One region of the Mycobacterium pseudokansasii genome, then DNA from elsewhere that is predicted to be linked to it. Evidence: riboswitches for the same ligand, from Rfam matches in the RefSeq annotation. Region 1 holds a riboswitch; the other holds the start of a gene.
The links. Region 1 has a riboswitch for cobalamin ahead of EET10_RS05680 (PPE family protein). Riboswitches for the same ligand answer to the same signal wherever they lie in the genome.

Region 1 (4,381 bases):
GTTGCGGATGCCGTCCCAGTCCACCAGCTTCCAGCCGTCGATCGGGTTGCCGGTGACGACGACACGACCGATGTTGGGCAGTGGATGATTGTTCAACAGGTTGAGCTTGGGGTTCTTCACGTTCATCAGCGTCCACACCATGATCGCCGTGCCCTGGGAGAACACCACCGGCTTGTTGTGGCCGCTGTCGTAGATCTTGCGGACGGCGCTGCTGAACTGGCTGTTGAATTGGTCGCCGGTGATCGACCCCGGGATGCAGTTCGTGGCATCGCCATTGAGCCAACCCATAGGCGCCAGCAGATACGTCGAGTTGGCCCTTGATTCGGGTTCGCCGTTGTACCAGCCGGCATTGATGGACTGCAGATCGGTAATGATCTCGACTTGCTTGCCCAGTTCGTTTGCCAACGGTGCGGCGGTCTGCTGGGCTTCGGCCATCGGCGAGGAGTAGATGCTGTCGAATTCGTTGTGCGCGACTTGATGGGCGAGCTGCTGGGCTTGCCCCTTACCGTCAGCGGTGAGCCCGGTGCCGGGCACCTCGGTGTTGATCACTCCGTCGGCGTTGGCCTGCGATTGGGCGTTGCGGATGAAGGTCACGGTGATGTTGCGGGCCTGCGTGCCGCCGCCGCCGCAGGCGCCGATGATCATGACCGAGGCGAGCACAGCTAGGACGTTGGCGGTTCTCCAGGTCATCTTCCAGATCATGGTGCGCTTGGCCATGGCGATAGCCTGCCCTGCCGATGCCGTCGCTGGGAAGGGTTTGCGATGGTTGACTGCAGAAAAAGCTTCGATTTGGAATCGAGAGGAGACTCGCATGGCCATTGACCCCGGCGCCGTCGGTGCGGTGACCGAGCCGATGTTGTTCGACTGGACCGACCGTGAAACGTTGCTGTATGCGCTCGGGGTGGGTGCCGGGACCGAGGACCTGTCGTTCACGACGGAGAACAGCCACGGCCTTGCCCAGCAGGTGCTGCCGACCTATGCGGTGATCTGCTGTCCGGCGTTCGGGGCGGCCGGCAAGGTGGGAAAGTTCAACTGGGCCAGGCTGTTACACGGCTCGCAAACCGTGCGGCTGCATGCGCCGCTGCCGCCGGCCGGAAAGTTGTCGGTGGTCTCCGAAGTCGCCGACATCCAGGACAAAGGCGAAGGCAAGAACGCCATCATCATGTTGCGCGGGCGCGGCAGCGACCCGGACAGCGGCGCGCTGGTCGCCGAAACGCTGACCACCCTGGTGATCCGCGGCGAGGGCGGCTTCGGGGGGGAGCCGGGTCAGCGGCCTCCCGCCCCGGAATTCCCCGACCGCGAGCCCGACGCCCGGGTCGCCCTGCCCACGCGTGAGGATCAAGCGCTGATCTACCGGCTCTCCGGCGACCGCAACCCGTTGCACAGCGACCCCTGGTTCGCCAAGGAGCTGGCCGGCTTTCCCAAGCCGATCCTGCACGGGCTGTGCACCTACGGCGTGTCCGGACGCGCGCTGGTCGCCGAACTCGGCGGCGGCGTGGCCGCCAACATCACGTCGATCGCGGCGCGGTTCACCTCGCCGGTGTTCCCCGGCGAGACGCTGACCACGCTGATCTGGCGCACCGAGCCGGGCCGCGCGGTGTATCGCACCGAGGCGTCTGGTGCGGATGGCTCCGAGTCGCGGGTGGTGCTCGACGACGGCGCGGTGGAGTACGTGGCCTAGGAGTTCTGCTCGGGCGTCAGCTCGGAGTTCTGCTCGGGCGTCAGCTCGCATGGCTGCAGGGCGGCGCCATGGAAGACGTGGCGGTCCCGATACGTCGTCGACACCAAGGGAAATCCGGGGGGCATCTTCGTCGTCACCGGATGTAGTGCGCACTCTCGCCGCGCTTCCGTAGCCCCTCACCGGCAAACCCAGGTGACAGGTCGGGATGGCGACGGTGTTGTCCGGGTGCGATGATGTTGCGGGTAAGGCGATGACGAATGCAGGAAGCCGGTGCGAAGCCGGCGCGGTCCCGCCACTGTAATCGGGGAGCGACCCTCATCGGCCACGGCCACGTGCTGGAAGGCGAGGCGAGCGGCGATCCGAGAGCCAGGAGACTCGCGTCATCGTGCCCTGCGAACCTGGGGCGGTGTACCCCGGAGAGAGCGAACCGTCATGACCTATGCCATGAGGTCGCGGCAGGCGGGGGCGTCGAGGAGCCGACGCCGCCGCCCGCTCACCGTCGGTGAGGCGGACCGCGGCCCTGCTGTGCACGTGCCGACCAGCCGGTCGGTGCATCCACCCGCGGGCGGCTGTTGATGAGCGCCCCCATCTGGATGGCCGCACCCCCGGAGGTGCATTCGGCGCTGCTGAGCAGCGGCCCCGGCCCGGGCCCGTTGCTGGCGTCGGCGGCCGCATGGGAGTCGTTGAGCAATGCCTACGCCGAGACGGCCGACGAGCTGGCCGCGCTGGTGGCCGGGGCGCAGGCGGATAGCTGGGAAGGCCCAAGCGGCGCGGAATACGCGGCCGCCCATGCTCCTTATCTTGCTTGGCTCACGCAGGCCAGCGCCGACAGCGCCGCATTGGCCGCTCACCAACAAACCGCGGCTACCGCATACACCGCCGCCGTGGCCGCGATGCCAACTTTGGCTGAGTTGGCCGCCAACCATGCCGCGCACGCAGTATTGACGGCGACGAATTTCTTTGGCATCAACACGATCTCGATCGCGCTCAACGAGGCCGACTACGTGCGGATGTGGGTACAGGCCGCCGTCGTAATGGGCACCTATCACGCGGTCTCGACTGCGGCTGTTGTCGCCTCACCGCAGTCCCCGCCGGCGCCGCCGATCATGAAAACGGACGCGGAGCTGGTTAGGGCCGCCGAGGCCGGAATATCGAGTTCGGACCCGCTGCGCCAGTTCCAGCAATGGTTGTGGCAGATGTATACCGACTTCTACAACAACGTCGTACAACCGTTTGTCGATTGGCTGGCGAACCTGCCGTTCTTCCAGACGATGTTTGCCGGGATCGACCCTTACCTGGTCATTCTTGGCAACCCGCTTACCTATCTGAGCCCGCTGAACATCGCGTTCGCACTTGGCTACCCGATGGATATCGGCACGTACGTGGCACTGTTGTCGCAAACCTTCACCTTTATCGGGGCAGATCTCGCCGCGGCCTTCGCTACCGGTAACCCGGTGACGATCGGGTTCACTATTTTGTTCACCGGTGTCGAAGCCATCGGCACGATCATCACCGACACGATTGCGCTGCTTAAGACGCTGTTGGAGCAGACTGCGGTGCTACTCAGCGTCGTGGTGCCGCTGCTGACTGCCCCATTGGTACCCATGGCTGCCGGCGCTGTGCTGGCACCGATCGGTGTCAAAGGGCTGGTGGCAGTGGCGGCCGTGCCGCCAGCGCCCCCGCCCGTCACACCGACCGTGCCGCCCCTTGCGGCACTTGGCGCCAGCGCCCCGACCTCCACCACGACCCCGATTCAGCCGCCCGTGGAGGCGAGCGTCCAGGCGCCCCCGCCCGGACCGCCGCCGCCGGCTGCCGCAGCGCCGCCGGTGAGCAACACGGGGCTGGGTGTCGGGATGGACAACTTCGGCTACCTGGTCGGTGGCCTGAGCGCGGATGCCAAGAGGCCCACGGGCACCCGCTCCCGAAAGGCGGCACCACAACCCGAGGGTGCCGAGGCCCCAGCGGTCGCGGCGACACCTCAGGAAAAACCTCGACGGCAGTGGCGTCGACGGGTGAAAGTCAAACAGCTCGGCCGCGGTTATGAATACCTGGATCTGGAGCCCATCACCGTGGCGGCCGAGCACGACCCGAGCGGGCCGACGACCCTGGCGGCACCAGACCAGGGAGCAGGAACCCTGGGGTTCGCCGGGACCACGCAACCGGCCGGTTCCAGACCGGCCGCAGGATTGATCACGCTATCCACCGAAACATTCCCGAGCAGCCCACGCGCGCCAATATTGCCGGGCACGTGGGGCTTCGACCAGGCGCTACCCCACGACTCACCTTCGGAGTGAACGACACTGTCGTGCCACGGCGGGACAGCGTGACCGTCGTTGTTGCGAGGCTCCCGAAGACCGCGTAATGGTGCAGCCACCGAGGGGCGCCGGACGCGCGGTCGGCTACCAAGTCCAGCAGCACACCAGCCGCCCGGGCGGCCACCGGTTGCGCACGAACGAGGTGCTTACGATGACGCGATGCGGATACTGGTCACCGGTGGAGTCCGCTCGGGAAAGTCCACGCACGCCGAAGCCTTGTTGGCCAATGCCGTAGAGGCTGTCTGCATCACTCCGGGCCGCCACGCCGATGGCAGCGACCCGGACTGGGATTCCCGGGTCGCGCTGCACCGCGCTCGTCGCCCACCGACCTGGCTGACGATCGAAACCGCGGACGTCGCAACGGCTTTGTCCAACACGCGGTGTC
Region 2 (4,381 bases), 3.6 Mb from region 1:
GCAGCCTCTACCACCATTTCGAGTCCAAAGAAGCGATCCTGATCGAACTGATCCGCCGCTATCAATCCGATCTGAATCGCGTCGGCCTAACCGCACAGCAGCAGTTGGATGAGCCGGACTCCCGGCCGGTGGTCGAGAAGATCACCGAGTTGGGATCGGCGATCGCCAACTGTGCCGTTGCCCATCGGGCAGCCCTGCAGATGTCGTTCTACGAGGGACCGAGTGCGGATCCCGAACTGATGAAGCTCACCCAGCAGCGGCCCGCGGCGCTGCACGAGGCGATGTTGCAGACGCTGCGCGCCGCCAGGTGGAGCGGCTACATCAAACCGGAAATGGATCTTCCGACGTTGGCCGACCGCATCTGCCAGACCATGCTGCAGGTGGGACTCGACGTCATCCGTCACCACGCCTCAGCCGACCAGGTCGCCCGGCTGATGTGCCGAATCATTTTGCACGGCTTGGCAACCCGGGTTCCAGGAGATCCGGAGCTGGACGGATCGAGCGCGTTGGCGGCGGCCAACGACGCCATCGCGACCTGGACCGACGACAAGGACGCCGACCCCGGCGACAAGGCGGCCCGTGTCCGTGCGGCAGCCCGAACCGAGTTCGGGCGCAGGGGATATGAAGTCACGACCATCAGGGACATCGCTTCTGCGGCCGGTATGGGCACTGGCACGGTCTATCGGGTGATCGGATCCAAGGACGAACTCCTGGCGTCGATCATGCGCTCCTTCGGCCAGAAGGTCGAGGCCGGCTGGGTCAGCGTGCTGCGCTCGGATGCCACGCCGATCGAAAAGCTGGACGCGCTGAGCTGGATCAATATCAATGCGCTGGATCAGTTTTCCGATGAATTCCGGATACAGCTCGCCTGGATGCGGCAATCGCCGCCCAATACCCCCAACCCGGGGTGGCTGTATGCCACCCGGCTGCGTCAGCTGAAATCGCTACTCTCCGAAGGGTTCCGCTCAGACGAGATACGGATCGAGACCCCGTCCCTGGCGATGCTGGCGAGATCGGTCATCGCCCTGCAGTGGATACCGGAGAACATCCTTCGCGCCGTCGGCCCGCGTGCCGCGCTGATTCATGCTCGTGACACGGTGTTACGCGGCGCCGCGGTACGCGGCGAGCCGTGACGCGAGTTGCGTCCGCGGTATTGAAAGTATTGAACCAAAAATATGTTCTCCCTAGAGTGGGGCAGGTAAACGGCGAGTACGTAGGGCCCGCGGGGAAGGGATCTCCATGACTGTTCTGGATCGGCTGCGCTACGACGGCAAGCGGGCGTTGGTGGTCGGCGGCGCGACGGGCATGGGCGCCGCGGCGGCCCAGGCGGCAACCGAACTCGGGGCCGACGCCATCGTCATGGACTACGCGCCGGTGAACTTTGACGTCGCCCAGTCACTGCAGGTCGACCTGCGAGATCCCGCATCCATCGACTCGGCGATCGGGCAACTCGGTGGACCGGTCCACGCGGTGTTCTCCGCAGCGGGGGTCGCCGAAGGCCCGGAGCTGATGAAGATCAACTTCATCGGCCATCGCCATCTGATCCAGCGGCTGCTGGACAACGACCAGCTGCCGTCCGGCTCGGCGATCTGTTTCATCTCCTCGGTCGCCGGCATGGGCTGGGAAAACGACCTGCCGCGGCTGCAGGAGTTCCTGGCCACGCCCGACTACGCGGCGGCCCAGGACTGGGTTGCCGCGCACGAGGCCGAGGGCATCATCCACTACGGCTTCAGCAAGAAGGCCATCAACGCCTATGTGGCGACGCAGGCCTATCCCCTGCTGAAGAAGGGAATACGGATCAACGCCATCTGCCCCGGGCCCACCGACACCCCGTTGGCCCAGGCCAACGCGGATCTGTGGCTCAGCTACGCGCAGGACTACCGCGACGAAACCGGCTCCAAGGTGCACACCCCGGAGCAGATGGGTGACGTCATGGTGTTCCTCAACAGCGCGGCCGCCTTCGGGATCAGCGGCATCACGTTGCTGGTGGACTACGGACACACCATGGCGTCGCTCACCGGCGCCTACCCGCCGGGCAAACCGATCCTCGACCTGATCATGGGCCGCGTCCCGATGCCCTAGTGCTGCAGCCCTGGCAGCTGATCCATCGGGCCGGCCCGCAGCGTAACCTGGACCACGCAGCTGGTCTGCCGTCGTCGCATCCCGCGGCGCCGGCACCGAGCGAGACATGTTAGCGATGCCTTGCGAGAGGGAATCCGGTGAGAATCCGGAACTGTCCCGCAGCGGTATGCAGGAACGACCGCCGTCAACAGCACTGGTCGCACGACTGGGAAGCGACGGCCACTAGGAGCACCACACAGGTGCGCGCCTGCGAGTCCGAAGACCTGCCAGCCGTGCCGGACGCGCCGCGTCCGGCGGGTCATCGCCTCGTGGAGTGGGCGTTTGGCGGTACCGGTTACGGTGTTGCGCCGCAACCGGCTTCGGCTGAGCGTCCGCGGGCGGTGACCACACCGTCGAGTAAAGGACACGTCGTGACCGCACGTAATTTTCAGAAGTTCACCGCAACCATCACCGGGTCCCCCCGCATCGGCCCGCGCCGTGAGCTCAAGCGAGCGACCGAGGGCTACTGGGCCGGACGCACCAGCCGATCCGAGTTGGAGTCCATAGCCGCCACCTTGCGCCGCGACACCTGGACCGGCCTGGCCGCCGCCGGCCTGGACTCGGTGCCGATCAACACCTTCTCCTACTACGACCAGATGCTGGACACCGCGGTGCTGCTCGGTGCGCTGCCGGCCCGGGTGAGCACTATCCCCGACGAGCTGGACCGCTACTTCGCCGCCGCGCGCGGCAACGCCGACGTCGCACCGTTGGAGATGACCAAGTGGTTCGACACCAACTACCACTACCTGGTGCCCGAGATCGGGCCGTCGAGCACGTTCACGCTGAACCCCGACAAGGTGCTCGGCGAGCTGAAAGAGGCGCACCAGCTCGGGCTTCCGGCACGTCCGGTGATCATCGGGCCGGTCACCTTCCTGTTGCTGAGCAAGGCCGTCGACGGTGCCGCCCCGCCGATCGAACGGCTCCAGGAGCTGGTTCCGATCTACGCCGAACTGCTGTCGCTGCTGGCCGGCGAGGGTGCCCAGTGGGTACAACTCGACGAACCCGCGCTGGTGACCGATATCTGTCCCGACGCGCCGGCGCTGGCCGAGCGGATGTACACGGCGCTGGGGTCGCTGAGCGACCGGCCGGCCATCCACGTCGCCACCTATTTCGGCGATCCCGGCGCCGCGCTGCCGGCGCTGGCCCGCACTCCGGTGGAAGCCATCGGTGTCGACCTGGTGGCCGGTGCGCGCACCGCTGTCGCCGGGGTGCCCGAGCTGGCCGGCAAGACGCTGGTGGCCGGCATCGTCGACGGGCGCAACGTCTGGCGCACCGACCTGGAAGCGGCGCTGAGCCGGCTGGCGACCCTGCTGGGTTCGGCGGCCACGGTTGCGGTCTCGACGTCGTGCTCCACCATGCACGTGCCGTATTCGCTGGAGCCGGAAACCGAGTTGGACGACAACTTGCGCAGCTGGCTGGCGTTCGGCGCGGAGAAGGTGCGCGAGGTCGTCGTGCTCGCGCGAGCCCTGCGCGACGGGCGTGACGCGGTCGCCCAGGAGATCGCGGCGTCCAATGCGGCGGTGGCGTCTCGGAAGCGGGACCCGCGCCTGCACAACGGACAGGTCCGGGCCCGCATCGACTCGATCGTCGCCTCCGGTGCCCGCAGGGGCGAGGCGACCCTCCGTCGGGTCAGCCAGGACGCGCGTCTGCACCTGCCGGTGCTGCCGACCACCACGATCGGCTCCTACCCGCAGACCTCGGCGATTCGCAAGGCGCGCGCAGCTTTTCGATCCGGTGAGATCGACGAGGCCGAGTATGTCCGCCGGATGAAGGCCGAGATCGCCGACGTCATCACCTTGCAGGAGCAACTCGGGCTGGATGTGCTGGTGCACGGTGAGCCGGAGCGCAACGACATGGTGCAGTACTTCGCCGAGCAGCTGGAGGGGTTCTTCGCCACCCAGAACGGCTGGGTGCAGTCCTACGGCAGCCGCTGCGTGCGCCCGCCGATCCTCTACGGCGACGTGGCCCGGTCGTGCCCGATGACAGTCGACTGGATCACCTACGCGCAGTCGCTGACCGACAAGCCGGTCAAGGGGATGCTGACCGGGCCGGTGACGATCCTGGCGTGGTCGTTCGTGCGCGACGACCAGCCGCTGGCCGACACCGCCAACCAGGTGGCGCTGGCCATCCGCGATGAGACCGTGGATCTGCAGGCCGCCGGGATCGCAGTCATCCAGGTCGACGAGCCGGCGTTGCGAGAGCTGCTGCCGCTGCGCCGTATCGAGCAGGACGAGTACTTGCGTTGGGCCGTAGCCGCTTT

Region 2: it holds a riboswitch for cobalamin, as region 1 does, so the genes downstream of both, metE (5-methyltetrahydropteroyltriglutamate--homocysteine S-methyltransferase) here and EET10_RS05680 (PPE family protein) in region 1, are expected to answer to the same signal.

The regions. Positions count from the first base shown of each region.
Region 1 is NZ_UPHU01000001.1:1,216,811-1,221,191, forward strand. Features, by position in the region: gene EET10_RS05670 (histidine phosphatase family protein) at 1-717, opposite strand, end outside; gene EET10_RS05675 (MaoC family dehydratase) at 812-1,681, shown strand; gene EET10_RS29475 (hypothetical protein) at 1,678-1,818, opposite strand; cobalamin riboswitch at 1,898-2,078, shown strand; gene EET10_RS05680 (PPE family protein) at 2,257-3,975, shown strand; gene EET10_RS05685 (bifunctional adenosylcobinamide kinase/adenosylcobinamide-phosphate guanylyltransferase) at 4,156-4,381, shown strand, end outside.
Region 2 is NZ_UPHU01000001.1:4,804,488-4,808,868, forward strand. Features, by position in the region: gene EET10_RS21510 (TetR/AcrR family transcriptional regulator) at 1-1,133, shown strand, start outside; gene EET10_RS21515 (SDR family oxidoreductase) at 1,240-2,082, shown strand; cobalamin riboswitch at 2,156-2,367, shown strand; gene metE (5-methyltetrahydropteroyltriglutamate--homocysteine S-methyltransferase) at 2,493-4,381, shown strand, end outside.